One region of the Massilia consociata genome, then DNA from elsewhere that is predicted to be linked to it. Evidence: predicted binding sites of a transcription regulator. Region 1 holds the regulator's gene; the other holds the start of a gene.
The links. Region 1 encodes sigma-54, which starts transcription at its own class of promoters, with help from an activator protein. Its sites were predicted from a motif close to TGGCANGNAANCTGCTTT; they were not measured.

Region 1 (16,018 bases):
TCCAGGTGTTCGGGCACCAGGAACTGAATTACTACCACCGCCTGAAATCGAGCTCGCGCACCCATGTGATCGGCGAGCTGATCGGCGGCGGCCCGCCGGCCCTGATCATCGCACAGGGCCTGGAAACCCCGCCCGACATCCTGGCCATCTGCGACGAGCAGAACATCCCCCTGTTCTCGACTCCGCTGCCGGCGGCGCAGGTGATCGACTTCCTGCGCGTGTATCTGTCCAAGAAGCTGGCGCAGCGCGTCATCATGCACGGCGTGTTCATGGACGTGCTGGGCGTGGGGGTGCTCATCACGGGCGAATCCGGCCTCGGCAAGAGCGAACTCGGCCTGGAACTGATCTCGCGCTCGCACGGCCTGGTGGCCGACGACGCGGTGGAATTCTCGCGCATCGCGCCGAACATGATCGAGGGCCGCTGCCCGCCGCTGCTGCAGAACCTGCTCGAAGTGCGCGGCCTGGGCTTGTTGGACATCAAGGCGATCTTCGGCGAGACCGCGGTGCGCCGCAAGATGCGGCTGAAGCTCATCGTGCACCTGGTCAAGCGCGGTACGCTCGACGAGGAAGTCGAGCGCCTGCCCTTCCACCACCCGACCGAAGACGTGCTCGGGCTGCCGATCCGCAAGGTCGTGATCCCCGTCGCGGCCGGCCGCAACATCGCGGTGCTGCTGGAGGCGGCGGTGCGCAACACGATCCTGCAACTGCGCGGCATCGACACGCTGCAGGAATTCATGGAGCGCCAACGCCAGGCGATGAGCGGCGACTAAGGTTTCACCCCATGTCCTCATAGGAGAACAGGGACAAGCGCGGGGCGCTTGCGGTATCATCGCCGCATGCACATCGTCCTCATCACCGGTATTTCCGGCTCGGGCAAATCGGTTGCCCTCAATGTCCTCGAAGACGCAGGTTATTACTGCGTCGACAACCTCCCGCCGGCGCTGCTGCCGGCCCTGGTCTACGCCGTCAGCGAGAAAGGCACCGAGCGGATCGCCGTCGCGGTCGACGCGCGCAGCGCCGAGTCGCTGGTGGAACTGCCCGTGAGCGTGCGCCACCTGAAGGAAGAAGGCCACAACGTCAAGGTCATGTTCCTGACCTCGAGCACGCATTCGCTGGTCGCGCGCTTCTCCGAAACCCGCCGCAGCCACCCGCTGTCGCACGAACTGCGCCCGGGCGAGAACCCGGCATCGCGCCGCACGCTCATCGAATGCATCGCCGAGGAGCGCGAGCGCCTGTCGGCAATCGAGAACCTCGGCCACGTGATCGACACGTCCGAACTGTCCGCCAACAAGCTGCGTGCCTGGATCAAGGAACTGGCCGACGTCGAACATGCGCCGCTGACCCTGTTCTTCGAGTCCTTCGCCTTCAAGGTGGGCGTGCCGCTGGATGCGGACTTCGTGTTCGACGTGCGCGCGATCCCGAACCCCTATTACGACCTGGCCTTGCGCCCGCTGACGGGCAAGGATGCGCCGGTGATCGCCTTCCTCGATGCGCAGCCGAGCGCGGCCGAAATGCTGGAAGACATCCGTGCGTTCGTCGAGAAGTGGCTGCCCTCGTTCAAGACGGACAACCGCAGCTACCTGACGGTGGCGGTGGGCTGCACCGGCGGACAGCACCGGTCGGTGTACATGGCGGAGCGGCTGGGAGCCTACTTCAACAGTACCGAGCGCGTCATCGTGCGGCATCGGGAGCAGCCGAAGCACATTACCGTCTGATACGGTCTTTAGGTCCATCCGGAACGTAGGGTGGGCAGGTTTTCCTGCCCACGCGTTCAACTCACACCAGAGCTGCCGGCCCGGCTGATTCACCGTTAACTATCACCGCATGGGCGGGAGACCCGCCCACCCTACAGACCATCAGGCCAGGTGCCGCAGCGGGTGCGCGTAGTCCGGCCATACCGGCTCGAAGAAGCGCGCCACCATCGCCGGCGTCACCTGCTCCAGCGTCGGCGGGTTCCATTTCGGCGCATTGTCCTTGTCGATCACCAGCGCGCGCACGCCTTCGAGCACTTCGCCATGCTCGAAATTGCGGCGCACCAGGTTGCGCTCCATGCGCAGGCAGTCGGCCACGTCCAGCGAGGCGCCGCGCAGCAGAAGCTCGCGCGTCACGCACATCATGAGGGGCGAGCGCTGGCGCATCGCCTTCAGGGCCTTCTGCGCGAACGGGTTTTCGTCGCGCGAGAGCGACTCCATGATGGCCGGCACCGAGGCCGCGCCGAAGTGCGCGTCGATCACTGCGCGCTGCGCCTGCAGCTCGCTTGCACCTGCCTGGCTTGCAAACTGCGCGGCAAACGCGCGGATCGCCTCCGGCAATTGCGCGCCCAGGGTCGATTCCACCAGCGCCATCAGCTCGCCGAGCCGTTCTCCCGGCATGAACACGTCCGCCAGCCCGACATAGAGCGCGTCCGCCGCGCCGATCGTCAGCCCGGTCAGGCCCAGGTACTGGCCCAGCTGCCCCGGGGCATGCGACAGGAAATGGCTGCCGCCCACGTCGGGGAACAGGCCGATGTTCACTTCCGGCATCGCCATCCTGGTACGGTCGGTCACGATACGCAGGCCGCAACCGGGGCCACCCTGCGCGATGCCCATGCCGCCGCCCATCACCACGCCGTCCATGACGGCGATGTAGGGCTTCGGATAGAAGTGGATCAGGTGGTTCAGCGCGTATTCTTCGGTGAAGAAATCTTCCAGCAGCGCGCTGCCGCCGGTCGGGCCGACGCGGCCCATCTCGTGGAAGAAACGGATGTCGCCGCCCGCGCACAGGGCTTTCTCGCTGGTGCTGGTGATGAGCACCGCATCGACGGCGGCGCTGTCCTGCCAGTCCAGCAGGATGGCGGTCAATGCGCGCACCATGTCCAGCGACAGCGAGTTCAGGGCTTTCGGGCGGTCAAGCGTGATGACGCCGGTACGGTTGGCGACGCGCGTCAGGACGGTATCGGTCATGGCAGTGCTCTGTGATCGAAAAGACATGCATTCTACAGAACACTCGGGCCGGTGCGATATCTTTACAAAGCAAAAAGGGCGTCCCCTCAGACGCCCTTGCTGTGATTACCGCGGTGTGTGCGTAGGTGTTACGCTGCGGCGGCTTCGCCGTTGTCCGGCATGCGCTTGTGCGCTACGTGATTATGGTTTTGAAGCATGGATTTGTGTTTCAGAACCTGCCTGTCCAGCCTGTCCATCAGCGTGTCGATTGCCGCATAAAGGTCTTGCGCCGCACTGGCCACGTGCAAAATCTTGCCAGATACCTGTAGGTTGATCTCGGCTTTCTGCCGTTTTTCTTTTTCGGTGAGGTTATCGATGGCGAGGAACACGTGGGTGTCGATCACGTGGTCGAAATGGCGGGTAATGCGCTCGAGCTTATTCTGAACGTATTCACGGATGGCGGGGGTGACTTCGAGATGGTGGCCACTGATTGTGAGGTTCATACACACTCCTTTGGGAAGGTGCCCTGCCCGCGCCACAAGGTGAGAGTGGGCAGTAGCTTTACAGGGATTTGCGGAGGCTGACGGGCGGAATCTTGAGCGCTTCGCGGTATTTGGCAACCGTCCGGCGCGCAATGACCATACCTTGTTCCCCGAGCATCTCCGCGATCTTGCTGTCGGATAAAGGGTTCCTAGGGTCTTCTGCTCCTGTCAATTGCGCAATGAGAGCGCGGATCGCCGTCGAGGAGGCTTCTCCCCCCGCTTCGGTGGCGACATGGCTTCCGAAGAAGTACTTCAGCTCGAACATGCCGTGCGGGGTCAGCATGTATTTCTGCGTTGTGACACGAGAAATTGTGCTCTCGTGTAGACCTAGTGTATCAGCTATCTCACGTAAAACAAGAGGGCGCATGGCAACCGCGCCGTGGCTGAAAAAGTTGCGCTGGCGCTCGACGATTGCCTCGGCAACACGCAGGATCGTGTCGAAACGCTGGCGCATGTTCTTGATCAGCCACTTCGCTTCCTGCAGCTGCGCGCCCATCTGGCTTTCGCTTTTTCCCTGCTTGAGCAGGTTCGCGTACAGCGTGTTCACGCGCAGGCGCGGCATCACTTCCGGGTTCAGCGAAACGGCCCAGCCGTTCTTGGCGCGGCGCACGATCACGTCCGGCACCACATAGTCGGAGACGCCCGATGCGAACGCCGCGCCGGGATGCGGGTTGCACCTGCGGACCACGGCCTGCACCTCGCGCAGGTCTTCGTCGTCGCAATCCAGGGCCTTTTTCAGCTTGGTATATTCGCGCTGCGCGAACCAGGTCAGGTAACCCTCGACGATCTTCAAGGCGAGGCGCCGCGTCACCAGGGGCACGCCCGGCATGCGGCGGATCTGCAGCGCCAGGCATTCGGCCGCGCTGCGCGCGCCGACGCCGACCGGGTCCAGGCTCTGGACCAGGGCCAGCGCGCAGCGCAGTTCGTCCATCTCGATCTCGAGCTCAGCTGGCAGGCGCGCGTGGATCTCGTCCAGCGGCTCTTCCAGGTAGCCGTTGTCGTCGAGGGCGTCGATCACGAGTTCGACCAGGGCGCGGTCGCGCATTGCGCAACTGGTGGTGCGCACCTGCTCCATCAGGTGCTCGCGCAGCGTGAGGCCGCAGGCTTCCAGTTGCGGGCGGCCGTCTTCGTCGTCGCCACTGCGCGCACCGCCGCCTTCGCCACCCCAGTCCATGTCGCCATCGCCACGCTCGCCGTCGTGGTCGTGGCCATCGCCCTCGCCCTGCGCACCGTCGGCGGAAGCGCCCTGCTCCTGCGCCGGCTGCGCGGCCGGCGCTTCGCCGTTGGCGGGCGCCTGGTTGATGGCGCCGTCGGCCAGCAGCCGCACCGAACGGTCGAGCGGATCGTCGAGCCGTTCGAGCAGCGGGTTGTCGCCCAGGATCTGTTCGATTTCCTGGTGCAGTTCGAGCGTGGATAGCTGCAGCAGGCGGATCGACTGCTGCAGTTGCGGCGTGAGCGCCAGGTGCTGCGAGGTGCGGAGTTGCAGTGACTGTTTCATTGCCTAATGGTCGTGACGAGATGCAGTACTACATGCGGAAGTGTTCACCCAGATACACGCGCCGCACGGATTCGTTGGCGATGATGTCGTCAGGACGGCCCGAGGCGAGCACCGCCCCCTGGTTGATGATGTAGGCGCGGTCGCAGATGCCGAGCGTCTCGCGGACGTTGTGGTCGGTGATCAGGACGCCGATGTTGCGCTCCTTCAGGAAGCGCACGATGCGCTGGATCTCGATGACCGCGATCGGGTCCACGCCCGCGAACGGTTCGTCGAGCAGCACGAAGCGCGGGTTGGTCGCCAGCGCGCGCGCGATCTCCACGCGGCGGCGCTCGCCGCCGGACAGCGACATCGCCGGGTTCTCGCGCAGCTTCTCGATCTGCAGCTCGGCCAGCAGGGTGTCGAGGCGCTCGTTGATCTGGTCTTTTGGCAGCGCCTTGCCGTCCACGCGCTGCAGTTCCAGCACGGCGCGGATGTTCTCTTCCACCGTCAGCTTGCGGAACACCGAGGCTTCCTGCGGCAGGTAGGACAGGCCGAGCACCGCGCGGCGGTGGATCGGCAGGCTCGTGATGTCGGTGCCGTTGATGTCGATGGTGCCGGCATCCGACGGCACCAGGCCGACGATCATGTAGAACGAGGTGGTCTTGCCGGCGCCGTTGGGCCCCAGCAGGCCGACCACTTCGCCGCATTCGACCTGCAGCGACACGTCGCGCACCACCAGCCGTTTGCCGTAGCTCTTCTGCAGGCCCTTGACGACCAGGGTGCTGCAGTCTTCGCGGCCTGCCGTTTCGCGCGCTGCCGTCATTGCTTGGCGCCTTCCGACGTGGTGCGGCGCGGGGCGATGATCAGGGTGCCGCGGCCGCCGCCGACCTTGCTCGCGCCGCTCGGGTCGTTGCGCACCTGCGCGACTTCCCGGCGGTTGTCGTAGGAGATGAAGGGACCCTTGATCTCGTTGGTCATGCGGCCGTTTTCCAGCTCGCGCACTTCGGCGCTGGAGAACAGCTTGACCAGTTCGGCGCGCTCGTCGTATTCGATGCGCTGGGCCTGGCCCTCGACCCACAGGTTCGGGCCGCCGTCACGCTTCTGGCGGAAGGTGGCCAGCTTGCCCGGCGCTGCGGTGAGCGTCACGCTCATGTAGCCTTCCGGCGTTTCCTTCATCACGGCGCGGTCGGACTTCAGGACCAGGGTGCCGCGCGTGAGCACGACGTTGCCGGTCAGGGTGCGGGTCTGCGTGACCTCGTCGACGTCGAGGGTGTCGAAGTTGATCACGGCCTCCTTGAGCGAGTCGGCGCGCTCGGCAAAGGCGCTGAGCGATGCCAGGCCAAGGAAGACGGCTGCGATGAGTTTTTTCATTGAATGCTTGTCCTGTGTTGTTTGCTGGCCGCTAGCGCTGGCGCGGCGGATAGACGATCTGGCCGCGGCTGGCAAGGTGCAGCTTCTGGGTGGCGTTGTTGGCCACCATGCCGGTGCCGCGCACGGTGGCGGCGCCGAGCTGCATCTCGACCGGCTTGTCGGTCTTCATGATCTCTTCGTCGGGCAGCACGGTGAGCGCCTGGGTGCGCACGCGCAGCGCTTCGCTGGTCGGCGTGGCCGGGCGCTGGATGTCCACGTTGCCGAGCAGGTCGACGCGGTGCTCTTCATGGTAGATGCGGCCGCGGTCGGCCACCACGGTCATGCGCGGACGGCCCGGGGTCATGCCCTGCACCACCGGCTGTTCGACCACGGAGACATCGCCCATCGGCGTGTGCGCCAGGCGCTTGCCCGACACCACGTAGCTCGGCTTGCCGTCCTGCGTCATGCGCACGAACGAGAAATTCTCGACGATGTAGTCGGGTTCGGACCCCGGCCCGCCCAGGCGGCCGTCGAGCTCGTCGCTCTCCATCACCTGCAGCAGCCAGAAACTGCCGAAGGCGCAGAACACGCCGATCATCATGATGCTCAAGAGCTTCCAGCGGTGGGCGGTGCGCTTGTAGTTGACCATGGCGTCCTGACCGTGTTCAGGCGAAATACGGCGCCAGCGCCTGTTCGTAGGTACCCTGGGCGCGCATGATCATGTCGCACACCTCGCGCACGGCGCCGCGGCCGCCCGGGTTCTTCGTCACGTAATGGGCGCGGTACTGCACCTCCGGGTGGCCCGAGGGCACGGTGATGGCGAAACCCACGCGCGTAAAGAGCGGCAGGTCGATCACGTCGTCGCCGATGTAGCCGCAGTCCTCGGCCGTGAAGCCGGTAGCCGCGAGCAGCTCGCCAAAGCCGATGCGCTTGTCGTGGATGCCCTGGTAGACATGCGAGATGCCCAGGTCGCCGGCGCGCTTGACCACGATCGGCGATTTGCGCGCGCTGATGATCGCGGTCTGCACGCCGGTCTTGTTCAGCAGCTGGATGCCGAGGCCGTCGAGCACGTTGAAGGTCTTGGTGACCTCCCCTTCCGGGCCATAGGTCAGGCTGCCGTCGGTGAGGATGCCGTCGACGTCGAAGATCATGACTTTCACGCGCGCGGCGCGCTGCATGTGTTCCAGCGGGGTCAGCTGAACGCTCATCAGATCACCTTGGCGCGGGTCAGGTCGTGGATGTGCAGCGCGCCGACCAGGCGGTCATCCGCGTCCACCACGAGCATCTGGTTGATGCGGAATTCTTCCATGACGGCGACGGCATCCACCGCCAGCTGTTCCGGATGGACGCGGCGCGGGTTCGCGTGCATCACGTCGCGGATCAGGATATTGGAAAAATCGTGGTTGCGTTCAATGAGGCGGCGCAGGTCGCCGTCGGTGAACACGCCGACCGGACGCCGGTCGGCATCGATCACGGCGGTCATGCCCATGCCCTTCTGGGTGATCTCCAGCAGCGCCTTGGCCAGCGGCACCTCGGGCGCCACGGCGGGGATGGCGTCGCCGCTGCGCATCACGTCGCGCACGTGGGTCAGGAGGCGGCGCCCCAGAGCCCCGCCCGGGTGCGACATCGCGAAGTCTTCCTCGCGGAAGCCGCGCGCATCGAGCAGCGCCACGGCCAGCGCGTCGCCCATGGCCAGGGTGACGGTGGTGCTGGTGGTCGGCGCCAGGTTCAGGGTGCAGGCCTCCTTGGCCACCGAGATGTCGAGGTGGATCTCGGACAGCTTGGCCAGGCGCGAATGCGGCTTGCCGGTCATGGCGATGACCGGGGTACCCATGCGCTTGACGGCCGGCAGGATCTCGAGCAGCTCGGACGATTCGCCCGAGTTCGAGATGGCGATGAACACGTCGTGCGCGGTCACCATGCCGAGGTCGCCGTGCGCGGCTTCGCCCGGGTGCACGAACATCGCCGGGGTGCCGGTGGAGGCCAGGGTGGCGGCAATCTTGCGGCCGATATGGCCAGACTTGCCCATGCCGGACACGACGACACGGCCGGTGCAGCCATACAGCAGCGCGACGGCGCGCACGAAACTGTCGTCGTCGCCCAGTCTGGCGTGCAGTGCGCGGATGGCGTCGGCTTCGATGGCCAGGGTCTCGCGGCCCAGCGCAAGCACGCGGCTTGCCTGGTCGGCGTCAAAACTTTTCAGCATTGTTTTTTCATGGGTTACACTCATCACAGGAGTATAAACGAATTGGGTAAGCAAAAAACTTGCCAGTCGTAACAAACTACAACAAACGACGGTGACAAGACCGCGACAACATTCCTGGGGAAGATGCATTCCGGACTCGAACTGACCCTGCTCCTGCTGGGCTGCGCCGTGCTCGGCGTGGTCGCATTCCGGATGCTGCACCTGCCGCCGATGCTCGGCTATCTGACGGTCGGCGTATTGATCGGCCCCCATGCGCTGGCGCTGGCCGACGACAGTCCCGCCACCCACGCGCTCGGCGAATTCGGCGTCGTCTTCCTCATGTTTTCGATCGGGCTGGAGTTCTCCTTGGCCCAGCTCAAATCGATGCGGCGCATCGTGTTCGGGCTGGGTCTGGCACAAGTCGTATTGACCATTGTGACGGCAATGGCTTTCGGGCTATTGATTTCCTGGTGGGCGCCGACACTGCACGTCAGCTGGCAGGCCGCGTTCGCGCTCGGCGGGGCGCTGGCGATGTCGTCCACCGCGATCGTCGTCAAGATGCTCACCGAGCGGCTGGAGCTGGAAAGCGAACACGGGCGGCGCATCATCGGCATCCTGCTGTTCCAGGACCTGGCCGTGGTGCCGCTCCTGATCATGATTCCTTCGCTGGCGCGCCCGGCCGAGGAGCTGATGGCCACGCTCGGCTGGGCGGCGCTGAAGGCCGCCTTCGTGCTGGCCCTGCTCCTGATCTTCGGCCAGAAGCTGATGCGCTACTGGTTCACGGTGGTGGCCAAGCGCCGCTCGCAGGAACTGTTCATGCTCAACCTGCTCCTGGTGACGCTCGGCCTGGCCTGGATCACCGAGCAGGCCGGCCTGTCGCTGGCGCTGGGGGCCTTCGTTGCCGGCATGCTGATCTCCGAAACCCAGTACAAGCACCAGGTGGAGGAAGACATCAAGCCCTTCCGCGACGTGCTGCTCGGCCTGTTCTTCATCACGGTGGGCATGCTGCTCAACCTGAAGCTGGTGCTGGAGAACTGGTGGATCGTGCTGGCGCTGCTGGCCTTCCCGCTCCTGCTGAAGTTCGCGATCATCGCGTTGCTCGCCAGGGCCTTCGGTTCGTCCACCGGCGTCGCCATGCGCACCGGCCTGGCGCTGGCGCAGGCGGGCGAGTTCGGCTTCGTGCTGCTGAACCTGGCGATGGGCTCGAAACTGGTCGACCCGTTCCTGCTGCAACTGGTGCTGGCCTCGATGGTGCTGTCGATGCTGCTGGCGCCCTTCTTGATCGACAACATGGACCGGATCGTCATGAAAGTCGCGGCCAACGAATGGATGATGCAGTCGCTGCAGCTGACCCAGCTCGCCAGCCGCACCATGAAGACCCAGAAGCACGTGATCATCGCCGGCTTCGGACGCAGCGGCCAGAGCCTGGCCACCCTGCTCACCGAGGAAAAGCTGCCGTGGTACGCGCTCGACCTCGACCCGGAACGGGTGCAGGAAGCGCAGTCGGCCGGCGCCAACGTGTCCTACGGCGACGCGGCGCGGCGCGAAAGCCTGATCGCGGCCGGCATCAACCGCGCCAGCGCGCTGGTGGTCACGTTCGCCGACACGCGCCTGGCCCTCAAGCTGCTGCACCTGGTGCACGAGCTGGCGCCGAACCTGCCGGTGATCGTGCGCAGCCATGACGACAGCGACCTCGATGTGCTGAAGAAGGCCGGCGCCACCGAAGTGGTGCCGGAAGCGCTGGAGAGCAGCCTGATGCTGGCCTCGCACGCGCTGGTGATGATGGGCGTGCCGCTGCGCCGCGTGGTGCACCGCGTGCAGAGCGCGCGCGACGAGCGCTACGCCTCGCTGCGCGGCTACTTCCACGGCGCCGGCGACATCGCGGACGACCCGGAACACACCCACGTGCGCCTGCACTCGGTGACGCTGCGCGACGAGGCGGCGGCGGTCGGGCGCCGGCTGGGCGAGATGGCGCTCGACGAATTCGGCGCCGAGGTGACGACCTTGCGACGCAACGGCCAGAGCCTGGCGGCGGATGCGCAAACCGTGCTGCTGGCGGGAGACGTACTGGTGCTGCGCGGGACGGGAGAAGCGGTCGACCAGGCCGAGAGCCGGCTGTTGTAGGGTGGCCGGTTTCGCCGGCCGCGCGTTCAACCGTCGCCGGAAAAATCGCGACGCGTCAATTCCTGCATGATGTGAACGCGCGGGCGGGAGAACCCGCCCGCCCTACGAAACCGACACGACCCGGTTGCGTCCGGTGGCCTTGGCTCGATACAGCGCCGTATCCGCCTGCGCCACCAGTTCCTGCGCCACGCCCTCGATCGCATGGTCGCGCTCGAAATCGTCGAGCGTTGCCACCCCGATCGATACCGTCACCGACACCGGCTCCCCGCTGCTCAGGTCCACCGGCTGCGCCTCGACGCTGGCGCGGATGCGCTGCGCCACCATGCTGGCGCTGTCCAGGTCCGCATCGATCAGGAGCACCACGAACTCCTCGCCTCCGACGCGCGCCAGCGCATCCGAAATGCGCAGTTCGGCCTTGATCCGCTGCGCCACCTCGCGCAGCACGTCGTCGCCGGCCTGGTGTCCGGCCGTATCGTTCACCTGCTTGAAGTGGTCGATGTCGATGTACATGACCGAAATGCGATACTCCTGGCGGCGCGCCCGCGCGATCTCTTCCACCAGGCGGCGGTCGATGTAGCGGCGGTTGTAGACGCCGGTGAGCGAATCGGTCAGGCCGATGTACTTGAGCATCTCGTTGCTGATGACGTTTTCGAGACAGATCGCAATGATCGACCCCATGTGCTCGATGAAATCGGTGCCCAGTGCCGGCGTGAAGCGGCTCGGGTCCGTGCTGCCCAGGTTCAGGCTGCCGATCAGGCGGTTATTGCGCAGCAGCGGCACCAGGGCCACGCTCTGCAGGCCGGCAGGCGGATGCGGGAACATTCCCTGGTGGCGCGACGGCGCGTACGGCCCCAAAATGGGACGCGGGGGATGCCCTTCGACGTGCGGGAAGCCCAGCTCGCTCGCGTGTTCGCAGAACATCAGGTTGGGCAGCAGCTCGTAGTCGACGCCCAGCTTGTCCATCACGGTATAGATGTCGGCATCCGGATCGACCAGCGACAGCGTCACGATATCGAGCTCGGAAATGACCGGCAGCGTCGTGTAGATCGTCGTCACCAGTTCCTGGAACGAGCCCGAGCCCACGATCTTGAGGTCGAAGGCCTGGTGGCGCGTCATGATCGAGTGATTGCGTTCGGCCTGCTCGAGCAGGTACGCCATGCGGGAACGCAGGGTTTCGTTCTCCAACATCAGTTCTCGCGTCAGCGCGTCCGGCTCGTGCATTGAAAATTCCTTTCAGCAATAACCGTAACATTACGCCAATTGTCGGGCCTTGAAAACGAAAACCGCCCGCACACAGCCGAAAAGCGGGCGATTTCGCGACACTGCGACTGTCGGGAATTAACGTTCTGTCAAAACGCGATGCCGACGTCCAGTTGCTGGCCGACCCGCAGCACCTGCCCGGCACCAAGCGTGACGATGCAATTCATACCCATGCACACCGCCCCTTCCATGCGCGGGTTGGCGCGGTAGGCCTGCAGGATGTCGAGCGGGTCCGGGCCCGGGACACCGGTGGCCTGGTCGATCGCCGGGATCGGGCAGCGGGCGCAGGGTTTCACGGGGCACAGCGCCAGGCCGCCGGCCTCGAAGGATGCCACGTAATCTTCCTCGAAGGCGTCGAGGCCGTCGACGACCAGGTTCGGGCGGAAGCGGTTCATCGGCAGCGGCGCGCGGCCGGCCTGTTTCAATTTTGCGTTGAGGTCGTCCAGGGAAGCCTGGCCGATGACGAGGATCGGGTAGCCGTCGGCGAAGCGGGTTTCGGCGGGGATGCCGCCGGTCCATTTGGTGCTGGTGGGACGATGCACGCTTGGCGGGAAGCGTACCAGGCGGCAGGCGCCGCCTATCGCACCGGCGAACCAGCCGGCGGCGGCGTCGCCGCAGTCGGCAGCCTCCACGCTGTGGTCCCAGATCTGGACCGTCATGCCGGGTGCGGCGGGGTCGTGCGCCAGCGGCAGGCGCAGCGGCGGCATGCCGGGGGCCGTCACCTCGACGGCATCGCCATCGATGCGCGGGGTGACGAGCGCCATGCGTGGATACTCGCGCTGGGTCAGGAACTGGCCCTCGCGGGTGACCAGCATCCATTCGCGGTCATGCACGCCTTCGGCCTGCAAGCCGCTGATGCCGAACTGCGCTTCTGGCACGGAGATGCCGGCGCAGGACTTGATGGGGTAAATGACGAGTTCGGCGATTGTGGTGATCGTGGCCATGCTGTCGGACGGAGCGTGTGAAGGGCGACAGTATGGCAGGGAATGCGTGGCTTGGCATCGGTAGCAGTGGCACAAGCCTGTACCGGCGGCTCCCATTTTTGGCACCTATCCTTGCACGTCGTTCCCGCGCAGGCGGGAACCCAATTCTGTGGCTCAGCCGTAGCATCAACACAGCCGCCCAGTTGTCGCGCTCAACGGGCAGCCGCTTTCGCCTTCTCCTCGCGCTCGCGCTGCAGCCGCGCATCAAGGCTGCGCGCAGCCCCGGCTGCCAGCTTGCGGCAGCCTTCCGGATCGATGAACGGATTGGACTGCGCCGTCTTGGCCGCCGCCTTGGCAAAAGCGTCGCTGAAGCCCGGATGGGCGGCGATCACGATGTCGCACTTCAGGTTCGCCACCTTGGCGATGGTCTCGCGGAAGCTCGCCGAGCGGTCCGGATACCCTGCCCCGCCGGTATAGTAAAAGCCGTCGGTGGAGACCGCGGTCAGGCTGTCGGCATAGACCACATCGAGGCATTTACCGCCCTCGCAGGACTGCCAGGTCCAGGTGGTGCCGCCGGGCGTGTGGCCCGGCGTGTGGTGTACGGTGAAGCGCAGCGGGCCGACCGTCACCGTCTCGCCGTCCGCCACTTCCTTCACCTGCGCGACTTTCGGGATGTAGAAGCGGTCCTTCGGGTCGTACTGCGGGTCGTCCGTGCCCGGCGTGCCGTCGCGCAGCACCTGGGCGCCGTGCGGGCTGTGCGCAACCACCGCGCCGCTGGCCTTCTGCAGCGCGGCGATGCCGCCAGCGTGGTCGAAGTGCGCATGCGAGTTCAGGATCAGTTTGATGTCCTTCATCCTGAAGCCGAGCGCCTCGATGTTCTTCCGGATCAGCGGCGCCGACTGTGGCAGCGCGCCGTCGAGGAGGACGTGGCCCTGCGGGCCGGTGACCAGCAGCGCGGACAAGCCGGCGGTGCCGACATAATAGGTGTTGCCGTAGATGTTAAAGGGGGCTGCGGGCTTGTTCCATTCCTCGCAGGAGGTGCAGGTGAGCGCGTCATGCGCGAACGCTGGAAAGGCGGCGGACAGCAGCGCCGCGGTGGCCATGGTCTTGAAGATGTATGCTCGCACGCGAGTCTCCGGCAAAGGTACCCATGCGGGTACTGTTGTTGTAGGAGCAGGAATCATACCGGCTTGCCGTCGGCCTTTCGGAAAAATGAACGACCCGATCGGCAAGTACCGTCCCGGTGGCCTGCAGGGAGCACATCCTGCGTCGTGTTGGCTTCGGCGTCGGTCGGCCTGTAAAGAAAAATGGCCTCGCATCTGCGAGGCCATTCACACGGGGAGTACCGGGTTGACTTAGACGTTGAACAGGAAGTTCAGCACATCCCCATCCTTGACGATGTATTCCTTGCCTTCCGCGCGCATCTTGCCCGCTTCCTTGGCGCCCGCTTCGCCCTTGTAGGCGATGTAGTCGTCGAAGGAGATCGTCTGGGCGCGGATGAAGCCGCGCTCGAAGTCGGTGTGGATCACGCCGGCCGCCTGCGGGGCGGTGGCGCCGATCGGCACGGTCCAGGCGCGCACTTCCTTCACGCCGGCGGTGAAGTAGGTCTGCAGGCCCAGCAGCTTGAAGCCGGCGCGGATCAGGCGGTCCAGGCCCGGCTCGTCCATGCCCATGTCGGCCAGGAATTCCTTCTTGTCGGCGTCGTCCATCTCGGCGATTTCCGATTCGATGGCGGCGCAGATGGCGACGATCGGCGCGTTCTGCTCGGCAGCAAACGCGGTCAGCTGGTCCAGCAGCGGGTTATTGGTAAAACCGGTGTCCGACACGTTGGCCACGTACATGGCCGGCTTGGCGGTGATCAGGCTCAGCTGCTTGATCAGGGCCATCTCATCGGCGTCCAGGCCCAGGGTACGGACCGGCAGGCCTTCGTTCAGGTGCGGCAGGATCTTTTCCAGCAGCGCCACCAGCTTGGCGGCGTCCTTGTCGCCCGAACGCGCCTTCTTCTGCTCGCGGTGGATCGCCTTCTCGACGGTGGAGAGGTCGGCCAGCGCCAGCTCGGTCTGGATCACGACGATGTCGTCCAGCGGGCTGACCTTGCCGGCCACGTGGATGACGTTCTCGTCTTCGAAGCAGCGCACCACGTTGACGATGGCGTCGGTTTCACGGATGTGCGACAGGAACTGGTTGCCCAGGCCCTCGCCCTTCGATGCGCCAGCCACCAGGCCCGCGATGTCGACGAATTCCACGATGGCTTTCACGACGCGCTCCGGCTTGACGATCTCGGCCAGCTGGTCGATGCGCGGGTCCGGCACCTCGACCACGCCAACGTTCGGTTCGATCGTGCAGAACGGGTAGTTTTCGGCCGGGATACCGGCCTTGGTCAGGGCGTTGAACAGGGTGGACTTGCCGACGTTCGGCAGGCCGACGATGCCGCATTTGAGGCTCATGGGAACTCTTTCTAATCTGTGGACGCGGAGCGGAAAGGAAGCCCGGCTCCAAAACCCCACATTGTACCCCCGGACGCCCCAGGTTGCCGAAAAAAACGGCGTGCGCCAGCCGAGCTCCTGTCTCGGATCCCGCATATTCCGGTCGCGGCGATTCGTGTTCCCAAGGCCATTCTTGCTGATAAAATTGGCAATCCTCGGTCCCCCGATAACCATGGCCCCAAGTGCATTGCAGCGCATCGCCGACTACATGATGCCGGCCTTCCCGCCGTGCCCGTCCGACCTCGGCTTCCTGTTCGGCACCCGGCACGGTGTTCCCCAGTTCTGCGAGACGGCCTATGCCCTCTGGCAGGACAGGATGTTCGGGCGCCTGTTGGTATCCGGCGGGCAGACCGGCGGCCAGGCCAAGGCCGAGGCGGACGTGATCGGCGACCGGCTGGTGCAGCTCGGTTTTCCGGCGTCGGCGCTGATCCTCGAACGGGCCGCGACGAATACCGGAGAAAATGTCCGGTTCGGCCGCGCCCGGGTGGGTGAGGTCATGGACCTCGCTGCGATCAGGAGCGTCGTCGTCATCGGCAAGGTGTGTTCGACGCGCCGTTACCTGATGACCCTGCAGCGGCACTGGCCCGGCTTGCGCATGACGGTCGCGCCGGTCAACTATTTCGGCGTGGCCGCCGAACGCTGGCACGAGCACGACGCATTCCGGGCGCGGGTGCTGGGCGAATTCGGCAAGATTCCCGGCTACCTGGCGCAGGATTTCCTGCACGAGATCGACGGCTGCGCGCCCTATCC
Region 2 (16,018 bases), on a different contig from region 1:
AGCCAAGCGCTCTCGACACGGTCTTGCTTTTTAATATGGCAGGGCGTATTTGACGCCCCCGCAGCCGGAAGATGTTTGATTTTCATCAGAGTAACTTTCATGTAGGACGGAGACTACAAGAAAGTTGCCGGAAATCGCAGTGTGTTGCCAGGGATACACGAGCCGATATGCGATCGCTTTCGCCGAAAGCCCGCTGCACCTTCCTCAGGCAATGCCCCGGCGGTGTATGATCGCGGGAACGACATCTCCCTGCAGACCGGCGCCCGGCCGGCAGCCGGCCAGGAACACGACCAACAAACACTGCACCAGACGAGCGTGGTGCGAACGACTGAAGCGATGCCGCAGCGAGCGCTCGCTTCGATGGAGCCAAGCATGACCCAAGAAAACGCACCGCCGAATCCCGCGGAGCTCGATTCCCTCGACACCATTGCCGATTGCCTGGCCGAGGCGTTCGAGGACGGCGACGGCGCCGTCATCACCGTCGCCATGCAGGCGGTGGCGCGGGCGCCGGGCCTGGGCGCGCTGGCCGCAGCCGTGGGGATGCCGCGCGACGAGCTGCAGGCTGCCCTGGTGGCGGACGAATTCAACCTCGACCTCACCCTCGAGATCATGAAGGTGGTCGACCTGCACATGTCCGGCGGACGCGCCTAGCGCGGCGCTCCCAGCCGGCGGCTTGGCCGATACCTGCCCGCCATGAAAAAACGCGCCATCCGGCGCGTTTCTTCGTTCCGCATGCCAGTGGCGCAATCAGTCCGACGAGGCCTCGCCCTGCATCGCGCCGGCACCCTGTTCCAGGAAGGAACGCAGCATCCAGGCGTTCTTTTCGTGCACTTCCATACGGGTGGTCAGCATGTCGGCGGTCGGGAAGTCGTCCAGCTCGTCGGCCACCTTCACGCCGGCGCGCAGGGTACGGATCAGGGTTTCATTGCCTTCCACCAGCTGGCGGATCATTTCCTTGGCCGAGAGCACGTCCGGCTCTTCGGAGATGCTCGACAGTTCGGCATAGCGCTTGTAGGTCGCCGGCGCGAAGTGGCCCAGGGCCCGGATGCGCTCGGCGATATCGTCCAGCGCATTCCATTGCTCGGTGTACTGCTCCTCGAACATGACGTGCAGGGTCGAGAACATCGGTCCGGTCACGTTCCAGTGGAAATTGTGGGTCTTCAGGTACAGCATGTAGGCGTCCGCCAGCACGGTAGAGAGCGATTCGACGATCTTGGCGCGGTCTTCGGTGCTGATTCCAGTGTCCATGTGCATTGCGTGTTCCTCCTCGGGGTCAAAAGCGATAGTGTTCGTATGAAATCTGCAACACTGTCAGAGAGGCATCAGCTTAGCACCGGCGCGGAAATCGTGAAGCACGGTGCTCCGGTTCAAATCCGGGGCGTGGGAAGGCACGCATGGGTGGTGCACGGGAAGCGGGGAAGGCGAGGGCGCGGCATGCATTGTGTCGCTCGCCGCTGCGACTGCCGGCCTGCGGGCAGGTCGCCAGTCGCCTGAGGAAGCCCCGGGAGGGGCTTCGCGCAATTACGCCACCTGGCGCGCCTTGCGGCGGGAAGCGGCGAAGCCCGCCAGTCCGGCGCCCAGCAGCAGGAGTGAAGCCGGCTCCGGCACGTCGGTGCCGGCGTCCGGCGTGACGCCGATTTCCCGGATATTGGAGATCCGGCCGTCTTCCGCGGTCATCGTCAGGCGCCATGCGCCCCAGTTCTGGTCACCGATGAAACGGTCGTAAGGACGGTTCTTCTCGTAACCCTGCAGGGCTTCGTGCGCGAAATAGGTGCCTTGGCCAATGGTGATCATGTAGGTGCCGGCGGTGTAGAACGTGTAGCCACGCGCCGCGTCGAAGAAGTCGACCGAGCCGTCGGCCCGGCCGATCGAGCCAGTCGTATCGTCCGCGATGAACAAGGTATTGCCGGACGCGTCGAAGAGCATCATGTAGCTGTCGAAGCCGGTGATGAAGCCATCGCCATTGAGGTCGACGCCGGTGGATTCGCGCACCAGGGAGTCGAAGAACACGTAGGTGCCGGCGGTAACATCGAACGTGATACGCGAAATCTTCAGGTCGTTGGCGCGGCCGTCGCCATCGCCATCAAAGTTGTAGATCTTGCCGTTGATAACAGCTGCGCTTGCGATCGACGACATGGCAACACCAGCCAACAAAAACAATCCTGCAACAATCTTCCGCATTTCCTGCCTTAAAGTGAGGTTTAAAACCTTCTATAAAGCAAAACATATGCCAGATTTCAATTATTGATTAAAATCAATGGCTTGCAAGTAAGAATCTATCGGAGCGTGTTTGTTTGTAAAATTTCTCGACACCGGTCAGGACACATCCGGCCCGTGTCGACGAAGGGCCGGGCCTCAAGCGGTGTCATGCCGTGGCTGCATTTTTCACGATACGTGCGAAATCGGCCGCAAAACCGACGAATTCGCTACGCAGCGTGTTTTCTGCTCGGGGAAGCGCGCTCAGTTGATGCTGCCGCTGGGCGGCATCATGGTCTCGACCGGGGTATCGCTCGCGAACAGCTGGGCGCAATCCACCTTGTCGAAGGCGTAGTGCTTGCCGCAGAAGTCGCAGTTGATGCCCAGTTCGCCCAAGTCTTTCAGCGCCGCATCGACTTCCTGCTGGCCCAGCATCTTGAGCATGTTGCCGACCTTTTCGCGGGTGCAGCTGCAGTGGAATTGCGGATGCGCGGGCTCGAACACGCGGATGGTCTCTTCCCAGAACAGGCGCTTGAGCAGGGTTTCGATGGAGGTGGACAGCAGTTCCTCGCGCTTCAGGGTCTGGCCCAGCATCACGGCGCGGTTCCAGGTTTCCAGGTCTTCGGCTTCCGAGGCCTGCTTCTGCTGGTCGTCCTTGCCGCTGTGGCGCGGGAGCTTTTGCAGCAGCAGGCCGCGCGAGACCTGGTCGTCGGCCGCCAGCCACAGGCGGGTGTCCATCTGCTCGGAACGCAGCATGTAGTTCTCGATGACGGTCGCCATGTCCTCGCCGACGAGCGGCACCACGCCCTGGTAGGGCTGCTGGCCGGGCACCTTGTCGACCGGGTCGAGGGTGATCACGAAGCGGCCCTTGCCGTGCACATTGAACATCTGGCTGAGCGTCGCATCGTCGGCCAGTTCGGCGTCCGGCGCCAGTTTCGCGGTGGCGCGGATGCGCAGCTGGGCGTCGCACTCGACCACCAGCAGGCGCACCGGCCCGTCGCCGAAGATCTGCATCACGATGGCGCCGTTGAACTTCAGGTTGGCCGAGAGCAGGGCGCTGGCCGCCACCATCTCGCCGAGCGCGGCGCGTACCGCCTTCGGGTAGGCGTGCCGGGCCTGGATCTCGCGCCAGGTGTCGGAAATCTCGATCAGCTCGCCGCGGACGGCGGCGTTGTCGAAGATGAATTTTTGCAGGGTGTCGCGGGTTTCCGTAGTCATTCTTTATCCGATTTTCTTGAGCTGCGCCTTGAACAGCTGGCCGCGCGCCACGTAGCTCGCGGCGCTGGCCTGCAGGCGCAGCAGGTCTTCTTCCGTCAGGGTGCGCACGGCCTTGGCTGGCGAACCGAGGATCAGCGAATGGTCCGGGAAGTCCTTGCCTTCCGTGACCAGGGCACCGGCACCCACCAGGCAACCCTTGCCGATCCTTGCGCCATTCAGGATGACGGCCTGGATGCCGATCAGCGAGCCGTCGCCTACCGTGCAGCCGTGCAGCATGGCCTGGTGTCCGACGGTCACGTCCTTGCCGAGCACGAGCGGAAAGCCCATGTCGGTGTGCATGACCGTACCTTCCTGCACGTTGCTGTTTTCGCCGATGGTGATGCGTTCGTTGTCGCCGCGCAGGGTGGCGCCATACCACACCGAGGCATTCGCCTCGAGCGTGACCTTGCCGATCAGGGTTGCCGTATCGGCCACGAAGCTTGATGCGTCGATCTCGGGCGCATGCTCGCCCAGCTGGTAAATCGCCATGGATGTGCTCGCGGAAGGTTGATATGTCGCTATTGTAAACCCTGCGCCCGCCATCGTCCGGTCGGTGGAAGATGGGGCTGCCCAGCGGGATATCAAGCATGGGGTTATAATGCGAACGATCGTACTTTTTTGATCGACCCTTTTGTCCGAGGCAGCATGACACCTTCCCGTTCCGAATTCCTGACCATCCGCGGCCTGCGAACCTATGTGCGTCACTGGGGCCGCGAAGGCGCCCCCAAGATCTTCATGCAGCATGGCTGGATGGACGTGTCGGCCTCGTTCCAGTTCGTGGTCGATTGCCTGAAGGGCGACTGGCACGTGATCGCCTTCGACTGGCGCGGTTTCGGGCTGAGCGAGCGTGCGCACTCGGACACCTACTGGTTCCCGGATTACCTGGCCGACCTGGAGGCGGTGCTCGACCATTATGCGCCGGGCGAAGCGGTCAACCTGCTCGGCCACAGCATGGGCGGCAATATCGCCAGCCTGTATGCCGGCGTGCGACCGCAGCGCATCGCGAAGCTGATCAACCTCGAAGGCTTCGGCCTGCCGGCGACCCGTCCGTCGCAGGCGCCGGGACGCTTCGCCAAGTGGCTCGACGAGTTGCGCGCCAAGCCCGAGATGCGCGGCTATGCCAGCGTGGAGGAGGTGGCCGCGCGGCTGCAGAAGACCAATCCCCGCCTGCCGGCGGACCGTGCGGCCTTCTTGGCCGGGCACTGGTCTGCCAGGGATGCCGACGGCCAGTGGCGCATCCTGGGAGACCCGGCGCACAAGATGACCGGTCCGCTGCTGTACCACGCCGACGAGGTGCTGGCCTGCTGGACCCAGATCACGGCCCCGGTGTTGTGGGTCGAGGCCGAGGAGACCGAAATGTGGCGCTGGATGGGGCCGAAGGAGCAGGCGCGGGCGGAAATCGACCGGCGGCGCGAACACCTGGCCGACGTGACCGCGCGCATGATGCCGGGTGCGGGGCATATGCTGCACCATGACCAGCCGGAGCTGCTGGCGGCGATGGTCGAGGCGTTCCTGACGGGGGCCGAGGTTCCGGGCTGATCGGCTGAACCCCGATCCCGGCCTGCGCCGGGACGGGGTGCTCGAGTCATGTCCGAGGCCTCGCACCAACGTTGTAAGCACCCCTCACAAGGCAAGCCTGTAATTGCCCTACGGCAATGCCCGTGCTACAGTCGCTCTCCACATCGGCGCATCTGCGCCATCGAGACAGACTGACAGGATTCCCATGCAATTCCGAGCCGCCCTCGCGCTCGCCGGCGCACTGCTCATGGCAGGCTGCGCCGTCCCCCACACCCCGGCCCCGGTGGCCACCAACTTCCCGAGCACCCAGCAGGCCAGGCTGCAGGCCGCCGCCCACTGGGGCGTGATCGCGCGCCACATGGCGGGCCAGCTGGCGCCTTCGCTCAAGGTCAATGCGCGCCGCCCGCTGTACGTGACGTCGCAGCAGTCCTCGCCGTTCGCGCAGGGTGTGAGCAGCCACCTGGTCACGGCCCTGGTCAACGAGGGCTATATCGTGGTGAAGGTGCCGGACGCGAACACCTTGCGCATCGAACTCGACACCCAGGTGGTCGCGTTTTCGCCGGACCGCCCGCAATACAGGTTCGCCGGCGAGCGCACCGCGCTGGTGGCGAGCGCCTGGGTGCTGACCGGGATCGAGCAGACGGCCGAATGGCTGCTGAGCGCCGCCATCGCCGGCCGGGACGCCTATGCGTGGTTCCATTCGCAGTTCGCCACCGGCGCCACGCCAAAGACCGAGATCGTCGTCAACCTGTCGCTGGCCGACGACCAGCGCTACTATGCGCGCAGCACCTCGGTGTACTACACGACGGACAGTGACCGCGCCCTGTACGACGCGGCGCACCAGCCGACCCGGACCTTCGCGGTCCGCAACCATTGAGCGACAGGCCTGCCATGCGATCCACCTTCCTTCGCGCCGGCGTGCTTGCCATGACGCTGGTACTCGGCGCCTGCGCCACCAATCCGGAAGAAAGCACCGACTACACGGCGGTCTCGGCCAACGCCTTCGTGGCCGCCAACTACCGCGCCGCCGATGCGCTGGCCGGGCAACTGCGCGGCAAGCTGGCCGACGACAAGCCGCTGATCATGGCGACCATCGTCAACATCGATGCGCTGGACCAGACCTCGATGCTGGGCCGCCTGGTCTCGGAGCAGCTGTCCACGCGCCTGGCGCAGGGCGGCATGAGGATGCTGGAGCTGAAGCTGCGCAGCAGCATCTACCTCAAGCGCGGGCAGGGCGAGCTGATGCTCACGCGCGAGATCGGCGACGTGGCGCACGCCCACAACGCCCAGGCGGTGGTGGTCGGCTCGTACGCCGAGACGCGCGACGCGGTCTTCATCAACGTCAAGGTGATCCAGCCCACCACCAACCTGGTGCTCGCCGGCCACGACTACGTGCTGGCGAAAGAGGGCACGGTGCGCTCGATGCTGCAGTCCTACTGAGGCGGCAGCGCGGCAGCGCGGCGGGCAAATGGCGCGTACAATCATCGCTCCATCGCCTTCCTCACCACTCGCGCCGCACCATGAAAGCCGACCTTCACTGCCATTCCAACGTCTCCGACGGCGTGCTCGCGCCCGCCGCGGTGGCTGCCTACGCCCGCAAGGGCGGCGTCGACCTCTGGGCGCTGACCGACCACGACGAGGTCGGCGGCATCAAGGCGGCGCGCGCGGCGGCCGGCGAGCTCGGGATGCGCTTCGTGGCCGGCGTCGAGATCTCGGTGACCTGGGCCAACGAGACGGTGCACATCGTCGGCCTGCAGGTCGACGAGGACAACCGCCTTCTCGTCGAGGGCCTGGCCGCCACCCGCAACGGCCGCGAGGCCCGCGCCAGGGAAATCGCGGCCCAGCTGGAACAGGCCGGCATTCCCGGCGCCTACGACGGTGCGCTCAATTACGTCGGCAACCCGGACCTGATCTCGCGCACCCATTTCGCGCGCTACCTGGTCGAGCTCGGCGTGTGCGGCTCCACCACGGAAGTCTTCCGTAAATACCTTACGGAGGGCAAGCCGGGCTACGTACCGCACCGCTGGGCCACCCTGGAGCAGGCGGTCGGCTGGATCCGCGGGGCCGGCGGCATTCCCGTCATCGCCCACCCGGGCCGCTACAAGTTCGGCCCCACCGCCGAAGGGGCGCTGTTCGACGCGTTCCGCCAGCTCGGCGGCAATGCCATCGAGGTCGTCACCGGCAGCCATACGCCTGACCAGTACGGCACGTATGCCGAGATTGCGCGGCGCTACGGTTTCCTGGCCTCGCGCGGGACCGATTTCCATGCGCCGGGCGAAGCGCGGGTCGAGTTTGCCGAATTGCCGCCCTTGCCGGCCGGGCTGACCCCGGTTTGGCATGACTGGTAGGGTGGGCAAGCGTCCGGTATCGCATGGGCTGGTTGAACGCGCGGCCGGCGAAGCCGGCCACCCTGCCACGGCCGAGCCCTTGAATTCCCGGCCTTGCAGCCCAATCTTGGCAGCCTGACATCTTCAAGCTGCCAGGAGGCCCATTCATGAAACGCATCGTTCTCTTCCTTGCCACCAACCTCGCCGTGGTGCTGGTGGTGTCGCTCGTGCTCAACCTGCTCGGGGTGGGGCGTGCCGTCTCGGGGCAAGGGATCGATATCGGCGCGCTCGCCATCTTCTCGCTGGTCGTCGGCTTTACCGGCGCCTTCATTTCGCTGCTGATGAGCAAGCCGATGGCGAAGTGGACGACCGGCGCGCGCGTCATTGAAACGCCGGCCAACGGCACCGAGCGCTGGCTGGTCGACACCGTGCGCAAGCTGTCCGAGCGCGCCGGCATCGGCATGCCGGAAGTGGCCGTGTACGAGGGCGAGCCGAACGCGTTCGCCACCGGCGCCTTCAAGAATTCCGCGCTGGTGGCCGTGTCCACCGGCCTGCTGGCCAGCATGAACCAGGACGAGGTCGAGGCCGTGCTCGGCCACGAAGTCGCGCACATCGCCAACGGCGACATGGTAACGCTCACCCTGATCCAGGGCGTGGTCAACACCTTCGTCGTGTTCCTGGCGCGCGTGGTCGGCTATTTCGTGGACAAGCTGCTGTTTCGCAGCGAAGACCGCGGGCCCGGCGTCGGCTACATGATCACCGTGTTCGTCTGCGAGATCCTGTTCGGCATCCTCGCCTCGATCATCGTGGCCTGGTTCTCGCGCCAGCGCGAATTCCGGGCCGATGCCGGCGCCGCGAAGCTGATGGGCACCCCGGTGCCGATGCAGCACGCGCTGGCCCGCCTCGGCGGCCTGGTTCCGGGCGCGCTGCCCTCGTCGATGTCCGCTTCCGGCATTTCGGGCAGCGGCGGCGGCTGGGGCGCGCTGTTCTCCACCCACCCGCCGATGGAACAACGCATCGCCGCGCTGCAGGCGCTGCGCTGAGCGACCGACAAGAAAGGCTGCCGATGGCCCAATACTTCCAGATCCACCCCGAGAACCCCCAGCCTCGCCTGATCAAGCAGGCAGCCTCGATCATCGGCGCGGGCGGGATCGTCGCCGCGCCCACCGATTCGGCGTACGCGCTGGTCTGCCGCCTCGACGACAAGGGCGCGGTCGAGAAGCTGCGCCGCATCCGCGGCGTCGACGACAAGCACCACCTCACGCTGCTGGTGCGCGACCTGTCCGAGATCGCGCATTTCGCGCGCGTCGACAACACCCAGTACCGGCTGCTGAAGGCGACCATGCCGGGGCCGTACACCGTAATCCTCGAGGCGACGCGCGAAGTCCCGCGCCGCCTGTCGCACCCGTCGCGCAAGACCATCGGCGTGCGTGTGCCCGAGAACCACATCCTGCTGGCGCTGATCGAGGAACTCGGCGAGCCGCTGATCGGCACCACCCTGCAGCTGCCGGGCGACGACCACATGTTGTCCGATCCGGATGAGGTGCTGGAGCGCCTCGGCAAGCAGATCGAGCTCGTGATCGACGGCGGCGCCGGCACCCTGGAAGCCACCACGATCGTGGACCTGACCGGCGCCGTGCCGGAACTGGTGCGCGAGGGCAGGGGCGACCCGGCCGCGTTCGGGCTGTAGGGTGGCCGGCGGGCCGCAGGCCCGTCTTCAGCCTCTCCTAACTGCCGGGGTCCGCGCCTCTGATAAAATCCGGTAATGGATGAAATGATTCGGGCCGTTACGGTCTATGCTTTACCGCTGATCTTCGCAATCACCTTGCACGAAGCCGCCCATGCTTACGCGGCCAAGCGATACGGCGATGCCACCGCTTTTGTCGCAGGCCGCATGACGCTGGACCCGTTCAAGCACATCGACCCGTTCGGTACCGTCGCCATGCCCTTGCTGCTGTATTTCGGTACGCAGGGCGCATTCACCTTCGGCTATGCCAAGCCGGTTCCCGTCGATTTCGGCGCGCTGCGCAGTCCGCGCCTGCATTCGGCCCTGGTCGCATTCGCCGGGCCGGCGGCGAATCTCGTCATGGCGCTGGGCTGGCTGATACTGGCGACGATCCTGCTCAACCATTCGGGGCGGGGCGACTTCCTGCATGAGGTGTCGATCGCCGGCGTGAAGGTCAACCTGTTGATGTTCGCATTCAATCTCATCCCGATCCTGCCTCTCGACGGCGGACGTATCCTGAACAGCATGCTGCCGCGCCAGCTGGCGTACCGGTTCTCGCAACTCGAGCGCTATGGCTTCATCATCGTGCTGGCGCTGGTGTTCATGCGCATGCTGGATTTCTGGATCATCGGTTTGCAGAATATTGCCTTGCAAGTGCTACAGGTCGTGGCGCTTCCCCTGCAGTTGCTGTTCCGCTGACCGGCACATGAGCACGAACATCAATATGATGAGCTTGCCGGTCTCGCCCTGGGTGGCGCGCTTCGCGCCGCTGGCGAAGGGCGGCGAAGCGCTCGACCTTGCCTGCGGCAGCGGCCGCCATACGCGCCTGCTGGCCGCGCGTGGCATGCAGGTGCTGGCGCTGGACCGCAACGCGGAACTGCTGGCGCCGCTCGCCGGTCCAACTGTCCAGACGATGCAGCACGACCTCGAAGCCGAGGGCGCCGTATGGCCATTCGAACCGGGTCGTTTCGCGCTGATCGTCGTCACCAACTACCTGTACCGCCCGCTGTTTCCCCACCTGGCGCGGAGCCTGCGGCCGGACGGCGTCCTGGTCTACGAAACCTTCGCGCAGGGGAACCAGATCTACGGCAAGCCCTCGAATCCCGATTTCCTGCTGGCGCCGGGCGAACTCCTGGCGCTGGCGCAGCAAGGCGGGCTGCAGGTGCTGGCCTATGAAGACGGCCATGTGGACCGTCCGCACCCGGCACAGGTGCAGCGCCTGTGCGCGGCCGGCCCCGCCTATGCCAAAACCGAAGCGAAGCTCGACCACGAATCTCGACCATATTCTGGGTCCGAATGAACCATAGATGCGGTCGATCCGCTACAATCAGATTTTATTTACTCAATGGCACCGTCAACGCATATGATTAAGGGCAGTATCGTAGCAATCGTCACCCCGATGTTCGAGGACGGCAGTCTTGACCGCGACTCCCTGCGCAAGCTGATCGACTGGCACATCGCGGAAGGCACCGACGGCATCGTGATCGTCGGCACCACGGGCGAGTCCGCCACCGTCTCTCCCGACGAGCATGGCGAACTGATCAAGCTGGCGGTGGAACACGTCGCCGGCCGCATCCCGGTGATCGCCGGCGCTGGCGGCAACTCGACCGCCGAAGCCATCGCACTGACCCGGCACGCGAAGGAAGTCGGCGCCGACGCCTCGCTGCAGGTGGTGCCGTACTACAACCGTCCGACCCAGGAAGGCATGTACCGCCACTTCAAGGCCATCGCGGAAGCGGTCGACCTGCCGGTCATCCTGTACAACGTGCCGGGCCGCACCGTTGCGGACATGAACAACGAGACGGTGGCCCGCCTGGCGCCGATCGACAACATCATCGGCATCAAGGACGCAACCGGCAACATCGGCCGCGGCATCGAGCTGCTGCGCATGGTCGACAAATCCTTTGCCGTGTACTCGGGCGACGACCCGACCGCCATGGCGCTGATGTTCTGCGGCGGCGCCGGCAATATCTCCGTGACCGCCAACGTCGCCCCGCGCGCAATGCACGAACTGTGCGTCGCGGCGATGGCCGGCGACATCGCGAAAGCGGTCGAGATCAACAACCGCGTGCTCGACCTGCACGCCCGGCTGTTCGTCGAGCCGAACCCGGTGCCGGTCAAGTGGGCCCTGGCCGAGATGGGCAAGATCCCGTCCGGCCTGCGCCTGCCGCTGGCCCCGCTGTCGTCCTCGTACCACGAGACCGTGCGCGGCGCACTGGCCCAGGCGGGCCTTCTCCCGTCCTGAACCCGCAAGGGTTCGGGTTCCTAGTACCTGACATCGAACGACATGACTATTCGCAACAACAAGACCCTGGTTTCCGCTCCCGCCGCCGCGCGCGTGCTGACGCTCGGCGCCGTCGCGCTGAGCCTGGCGGCCTGCACCACCATCTTCGAATCGGACAAGGTCGACTACCGCGGCGCCAAGAAAGCCGCGGCACTGGAAGTTCCGCCTGACCTGACCGCGCTCCAGCGCGACAACCGCTATGCCGTCCCGGACGGCAAGGGCGTGGCCACCGCATCGGGCTTCCAGCAGCAGATGGGGGCGCAGAATGCACAGGGCGCGGCGCCGATGGCAGGTTCGATGCAGCCGATCGGCCCGGTGTCGACCGATGCCGTCAGCGTCCAGCGCGCCGGCGACCAGCGCTGGCTGGTGGTCAAGCAGACCCCGGAACAACTGTGGCCGCAGCTGCGCCAGTTCTGGGAAAACCAGGGCTTCGCCATCGAGACCGAGTCGGCAACCACCGGCACGATGGAAACCAACTGGGTCGAGAACCGTTCCAAGATCCCACAGGACTTCATCCGCAATGCCTTGGGCCGGGTGTTCGACCGCGCCTATTCGACCGGCGAGCGCGACAAGTTCCGCACCCGCCTGGAGCGCCTGCCGGACGGCTCCACCGAGATCTACATCAGCCACCGCGGCGCCGAGGAAGTGCTGCAGGGCGCGCAGAAGGAAACGACGATCTGGACCGTGCGCCCGAACGACCCGGGCCTGGAGTCGCAGTTCCTGGGTCGCTTGGTGGCTCAGCTGACTGGTGTCAAGGAAACCAAGCAGGCCGAAACCATGGTCGCCAACGCACCGGTGGCGGCGCCGAACGCCGCGCTGGTGGGCAGTGCCGTGCAACTGAACGAAGGTTTCGATCGCGCATGGCGCCGCGTCGGCCTGGCGCTGGACCGCGTCGGCTTCACCGTGGAAGATCGCGACCGCGTGCAGGGCGTTTATTTCGTGCGCTACGTCGATCCGGACGCCGTCAACCAGGAAGGCTTCTTCAAGCGCCTGTTCACCTTCGGCGGCGCCGACGACAAGGCCAAGGAAGCGCAGCGCTACCGCGTGATCGTGAAGGGCGCACAGGATGCGGCAAGCAGCGAAGTGACCGTGCAGACCAATGACGGCAAGCAGGAAACCGGCGCGACCGGTGCGAAGATCCTGAAGTTGCTGACGGATGAGCTGAAGTAAGCGGTTTGTTCGCTTCCATGAAAAACCGGCCTGGATGGCCGGTTTTTTTACGTCCGCAGTGCACGCTGGACGCGAGACCCGGCCTGCGCCGGAACCCCGGTCGCGCGCCCATCGATCACGCCAAACGATGGGCGAAAAAAAACCGGCCCGCAGGCCGGTTCTGAATCAGATCGTTCTGATTACTTGGTTGCAGCAGCGTCAGCAGCTTGCGAAGCAGCCTGCGAAGCAGCAGCGGCAGCGTCAGCAGCGGTCGAAGCAGCGTCAGCAGCAGCAGCAGCGTCAGCCGGAGCGGTGGTAGCAGCAGCGTCGGTGGTGACAGCAGCGTCGGTGGTAGCGGCAGCGTCGGTAGCAGCCGGTGCTTCAACAGCAGCCGGAGCGGCCGGAGCGGCGTCTTCCTTCTTGCTGCAAGCAGCCAGAGCAACGGCCATCAGGGAAACGATCAGCAGGGATTTTTTCATGATTTTCCTTAATATTTACAAAAGTAAAGTACTGCTTGTTTGAATAATAATTACCGGTAATTATTGCTCAGAGGAATTCTCGTGCTTTCGCTTAAAGCAATACTGCCAGACTGGCAACGGAACCTTCCTGACCTGATATTATAGCCAAATTTACTGAATCGCAATAGCGAAGTCATGCCTCGGCGAAAGTAATTTGCGGTCTAACAAGCTTCATATTGTTACAAGATGCAACGACCAAACTGGGCAAACAGTCACATCCATGCCTATAACGCTTACAAGCCTGTTATGGTTGACTGCAAGACAGTTTTTGATTCTTCCCAGATGGCATCGAAGCGGTGGCGCGGCAGTTCGGTCGCGTCTGGCGAGGCGAAAGCCGCTTCGCCACGCAAATGGTCGCTGTGGAAACGCCGCACTACATGCAGGTCGTCGGCGATGCAGAAGGAATCGGTCAGGGTGCGCAACCCCTTGGGCGTGACGCGGCACTCGACCTGGTGGCTGTAGTCCCGGACCAGCCGCAGGAAGCGCGGGTAGTGGCGTTCGATATGCGTCGGCGTGTGCATCGCCAGGCGCAGCGCGGCGCTGCGCGCGAGGAGGGATCGTAGCGCCGCTTCGGTGTCGGGCGTCCCGAGGGGAAAGATCGCAAAGTCCGGATCGAACAGGTCCAGGCGCGTGCGGGCGGCGGCCAGGCAGGCGCCGAACTGTGTGCCGAATTCGCGGCGGGTATCGAAACGCATCGTCGTCGGTTCCTGCATGGCAGCTCCCCGCTGTCGTTTGCCGGTCTTCCTCAGCCCAGTTCGACCCAGCCGTCCTGGTACCAGGTGTACAGCGCTTCGAGCACGTCGTCGGTGGCGCCGGCGAGCATCGCGCCCTCCAGCCGGCGCGCGTTGGCCAGCACGTCCAGCACGGCCTTGTCGGCGCGGCCGACGGCGAAGGACTCGCCGTTGATGAACACGTTCTTGCCGCGGTAGAGCATCAGGGTCTTGCTCGAGAGCTTCAGCCCCTTTTTGCTTGCGGTCTCCATGAAGCGGCCCACCGTCAGCGGCTTGGCCGGGCCGGTGAAGAACACGTTGTGCTTCGGCTCGGAGAGGTATTCGCCCAGGAAGATGGTCACGTCTTCTTCGTCCCAGCGCACCTTGTTGAGTTCCTCGGCGATGGTGGACAGCATCTCGCGCGGGATCTCGGCCGGATTCTTCGCCGGCGCCAGCTGCGGGTCGGCATAGCGGCCGGGCAGGTCGATCGAATCGGCCATGAATTGCAGGAAGGCTTCGCCCAGTTCCTGGAACGAGGGCGAGCGGAAGCCGATCGAGTAGGTCATGCATTCGCCTTCGGCGACGCCGTCGTGGGCGTAGTGCGGCGGCAGGTAGAGCATGTCGCCCGGCTCGAGAACGAATTCCTGTTCCGGCTCGAAGTTGGCCAGGATCTTGAGCGGCAGGCCGTCGACCAGGGTGAGATCCTGCTGGGCGCTGATGCGCCAGCGGCGCTTGCCCTGCGCCTGCAGCAGGAACACGTCGTAGGAATCGAAGTGCGGGCCGACGCCGCCGCCGTCGCTGGCGTAGCTGATCATCAGGTCGTCGAGGCGCGCGTCCGGCACGAAGCGGAACTGGCGCAGCAGTTCGTCGGCGCGTTCATCGTACAAGTTGGCGCCCTGGACCAGCATCGTCCATTCGCGCTCGGTCCGGGCCGGCAATTCGGCCAGCGGGCCGTGCTGCATGTCCCACTGGCCGTCACGCAGGGTGACCAGGCGCGATTCGACATGGTTTTGCCTGGCCAGTTCGGCCAACTTGTCGAATTTCAGGAGCGGCTTGAAGCCGGGAATGGCCTGGCGGATCAGCAGCGGTTTTTTATGCCAGTAATCGCGCAGGAACTGTGCGGGAGTAATATCCCCAAGAAGCTGTAATTTTTTCATGCGCCATTATATCAACGCAAATGCGCCAGCCGGGCATGGGCGGCTGGCCGGTAGGGGTATAATCCGCAGCTTACAACGAAAGGATCTGCGATGAAGATTGCCAAGAATACGGTCGTGACGGTCAACTACAAACTGTCGGACGCCCAGAACAACCTGATCGAGGAGGGCTCCCAGCCGATGGTGTACCTGCACGGCGGCTACGAAAACACCCTGCCGAAAATCGAAGAAGAACTCGACGGCAAGGAAGCCGGCTATTCGTCGATGCTGCAAGTCGAGCCGGAAGACGCGTTCGGCGACTACGATCCTGCGCTGGTGAAGGTCGAAGACCGCAAGCGCCTGCCGGAGCCGCTCGAAGTCGGCATGCAGTTCGAAGGCGTGGCCGAAGGTGTCGACGAGGAGCCGACCATCTTCACCGTGACCGACATTGCCGATGACAAGGTCGTCCTCGACGGCAACCACCCGCTGGCCGGCATGGCCCTGCGTTTCGAGCTGTCGGTGGTCGACGTGCGCGCCGCAACCGACGAGGAAATCGCACACGGCCACGTGCATGGCCCGCATGGCCACCATCACCACCAGGAAGAGATGGAAGACAGCGAGCCGGGCGACCATTTCCGTAGCCAGCGGCTGTAATTTCCGTGCGCCTGGGGTGCCCTGTGGCGCCGCAGGCGCGCGTCGAACCTGGGTTCCCGCCTGCGCGGGAATGACGTGCTGACGTCGGCGATGAAGCTACGCTGACGCATTATTCGGCACACAGCCGTTGACCCGTCGTGCCTGCCACTGGCATCGTTCCGCCCCGGTTTGCATGAGCAGCCGCTTGCAAGCGCTCAGCGCACCGCCTCCCCCAGCCTGAACACATTCTTGCCGGTCCCCGCCACGCGCACCTCCACCGCGTGCGCCCCGACCGACAGGTGTCCCAGGTTCCCGCGCCATTCGATTGCCGGCTGTGCATCCTTGGGCAGTCCCGCGCTGTCGATCACCAGCACCTGCCCGTTGAACTTCGCCGCGCGCAGCTGCACCTGGCGGCGCGCCTCGGCGAACCCGTCATGGCCGGACGGCGCGCGCTGCAGCAGGGCACGCAGGCCGTTGGCCGGCTGCAGCAGCGGCTGCATGTTCCCCTCCGCAAACAAAACCACGGCATCCACCTTGTCCTGTTTGGCGATCGCGAACAGGCGGTTG

Region 2: the regulator sigma-54 is predicted to act here: its motif matches at 2,216-2,233, upstream of ACFFJK_RS14025 (DVUA0089 family protein).

What each region holds. Positions count from the first base shown of each region.
Region 1 is NZ_JBHLWP010000016.1:177,026-193,043, forward strand. It holds gene hprK (HPr(Ser) kinase/phosphatase) at 1-770, shown strand, start outside; gene rapZ (RNase adapter RapZ) at 837-1,715, shown strand; gene ACFFJK_RS17965 (enoyl-CoA hydratase/isomerase family protein) at 1,857-2,942, opposite strand; gene hpf (ribosome hibernation-promoting factor, HPF/YfiA family) at 3,071-3,424, opposite strand; gene ACFFJK_RS17975 (RNA polymerase factor sigma-54) at 3,483-4,961, opposite strand; gene lptB (LPS export ABC transporter ATP-binding protein) at 4,990-5,763, opposite strand; gene lptA (lipopolysaccharide transport periplasmic protein LptA) at 5,760-6,311, opposite strand; gene lptC (LPS export ABC transporter periplasmic protein LptC) at 6,343-6,939, opposite strand; gene ACFFJK_RS17995 (KdsC family phosphatase) at 6,956-7,498, opposite strand; gene ACFFJK_RS18000 (KpsF/GutQ family sugar-phosphate isomerase) at 7,498-8,520, opposite strand; gene ACFFJK_RS18005 (monovalent cation:proton antiporter family protein) at 8,620-10,599, shown strand; gene ACFFJK_RS18010 (GGDEF domain-containing protein) at 10,702-11,820, opposite strand; gene ACFFJK_RS18015 (MOSC domain-containing protein) at 11,949-12,794, opposite strand; gene bla (subclass B3 metallo-beta-lactamase) at 12,995-13,909, opposite strand; gene ychF (redox-regulated ATPase YchF) at 14,138-15,229, opposite strand; gene ACFFJK_RS18030 (YdcF family protein) at 15,441-16,018, shown strand, end outside.
Region 2 is NZ_JBHLWP010000013.1:132,818-148,835, reverse strand. It holds gene ACFFJK_RS14040 (hypothetical protein) at 72-230, shown strand; gene ACFFJK_RS14035 (hypothetical protein) at 373-651, shown strand; gene ACFFJK_RS14030 (Dps family protein) at 748-1,254, opposite strand; gene ACFFJK_RS14025 (DVUA0089 family protein) at 1,522-2,181, opposite strand; gene hslO (Hsp33 family molecular chaperone HslO) at 2,461-3,414, opposite strand; gene ACFFJK_RS14015 (gamma carbonic anhydrase family protein) at 3,418-3,942, opposite strand; gene ACFFJK_RS14010 (alpha/beta fold hydrolase) at 4,099-4,992, shown strand; gene ACFFJK_RS14005 (hypothetical protein) at 5,177-5,848, shown strand; gene ACFFJK_RS14000 (FlgO family outer membrane protein) at 5,863-6,411, shown strand; gene ACFFJK_RS13995 (3',5'-nucleoside bisphosphate phosphatase) at 6,492-7,319, shown strand; gene htpX (protease HtpX) at 7,466-8,341, shown strand; gene ACFFJK_RS13985 (L-threonylcarbamoyladenylate synthase) at 8,365-8,988, shown strand; gene ACFFJK_RS13980 (site-2 protease family protein) at 9,064-9,723, shown strand; gene ACFFJK_RS13975 (class I SAM-dependent methyltransferase) at 9,731-10,324, shown strand; gene dapA (4-hydroxy-tetrahydrodipicolinate synthase) at 10,388-11,269, shown strand; gene bamC (NlpB/DapX family lipoprotein) at 11,312-12,478, shown strand; gene ACFFJK_RS13960 (hypothetical protein) at 12,658-12,936, opposite strand; gene ACFFJK_RS13955 (DUF7931 domain-containing protein) at 13,209-13,688, opposite strand; gene ACFFJK_RS13950 (JmjC domain-containing protein) at 13,721-14,842, opposite strand; gene ACFFJK_RS13945 (FKBP-type peptidyl-prolyl cis-trans isomerase) at 14,933-15,472, shown strand; gene ACFFJK_RS13940 (hypothetical protein) at 15,667-16,018, opposite strand, start outside.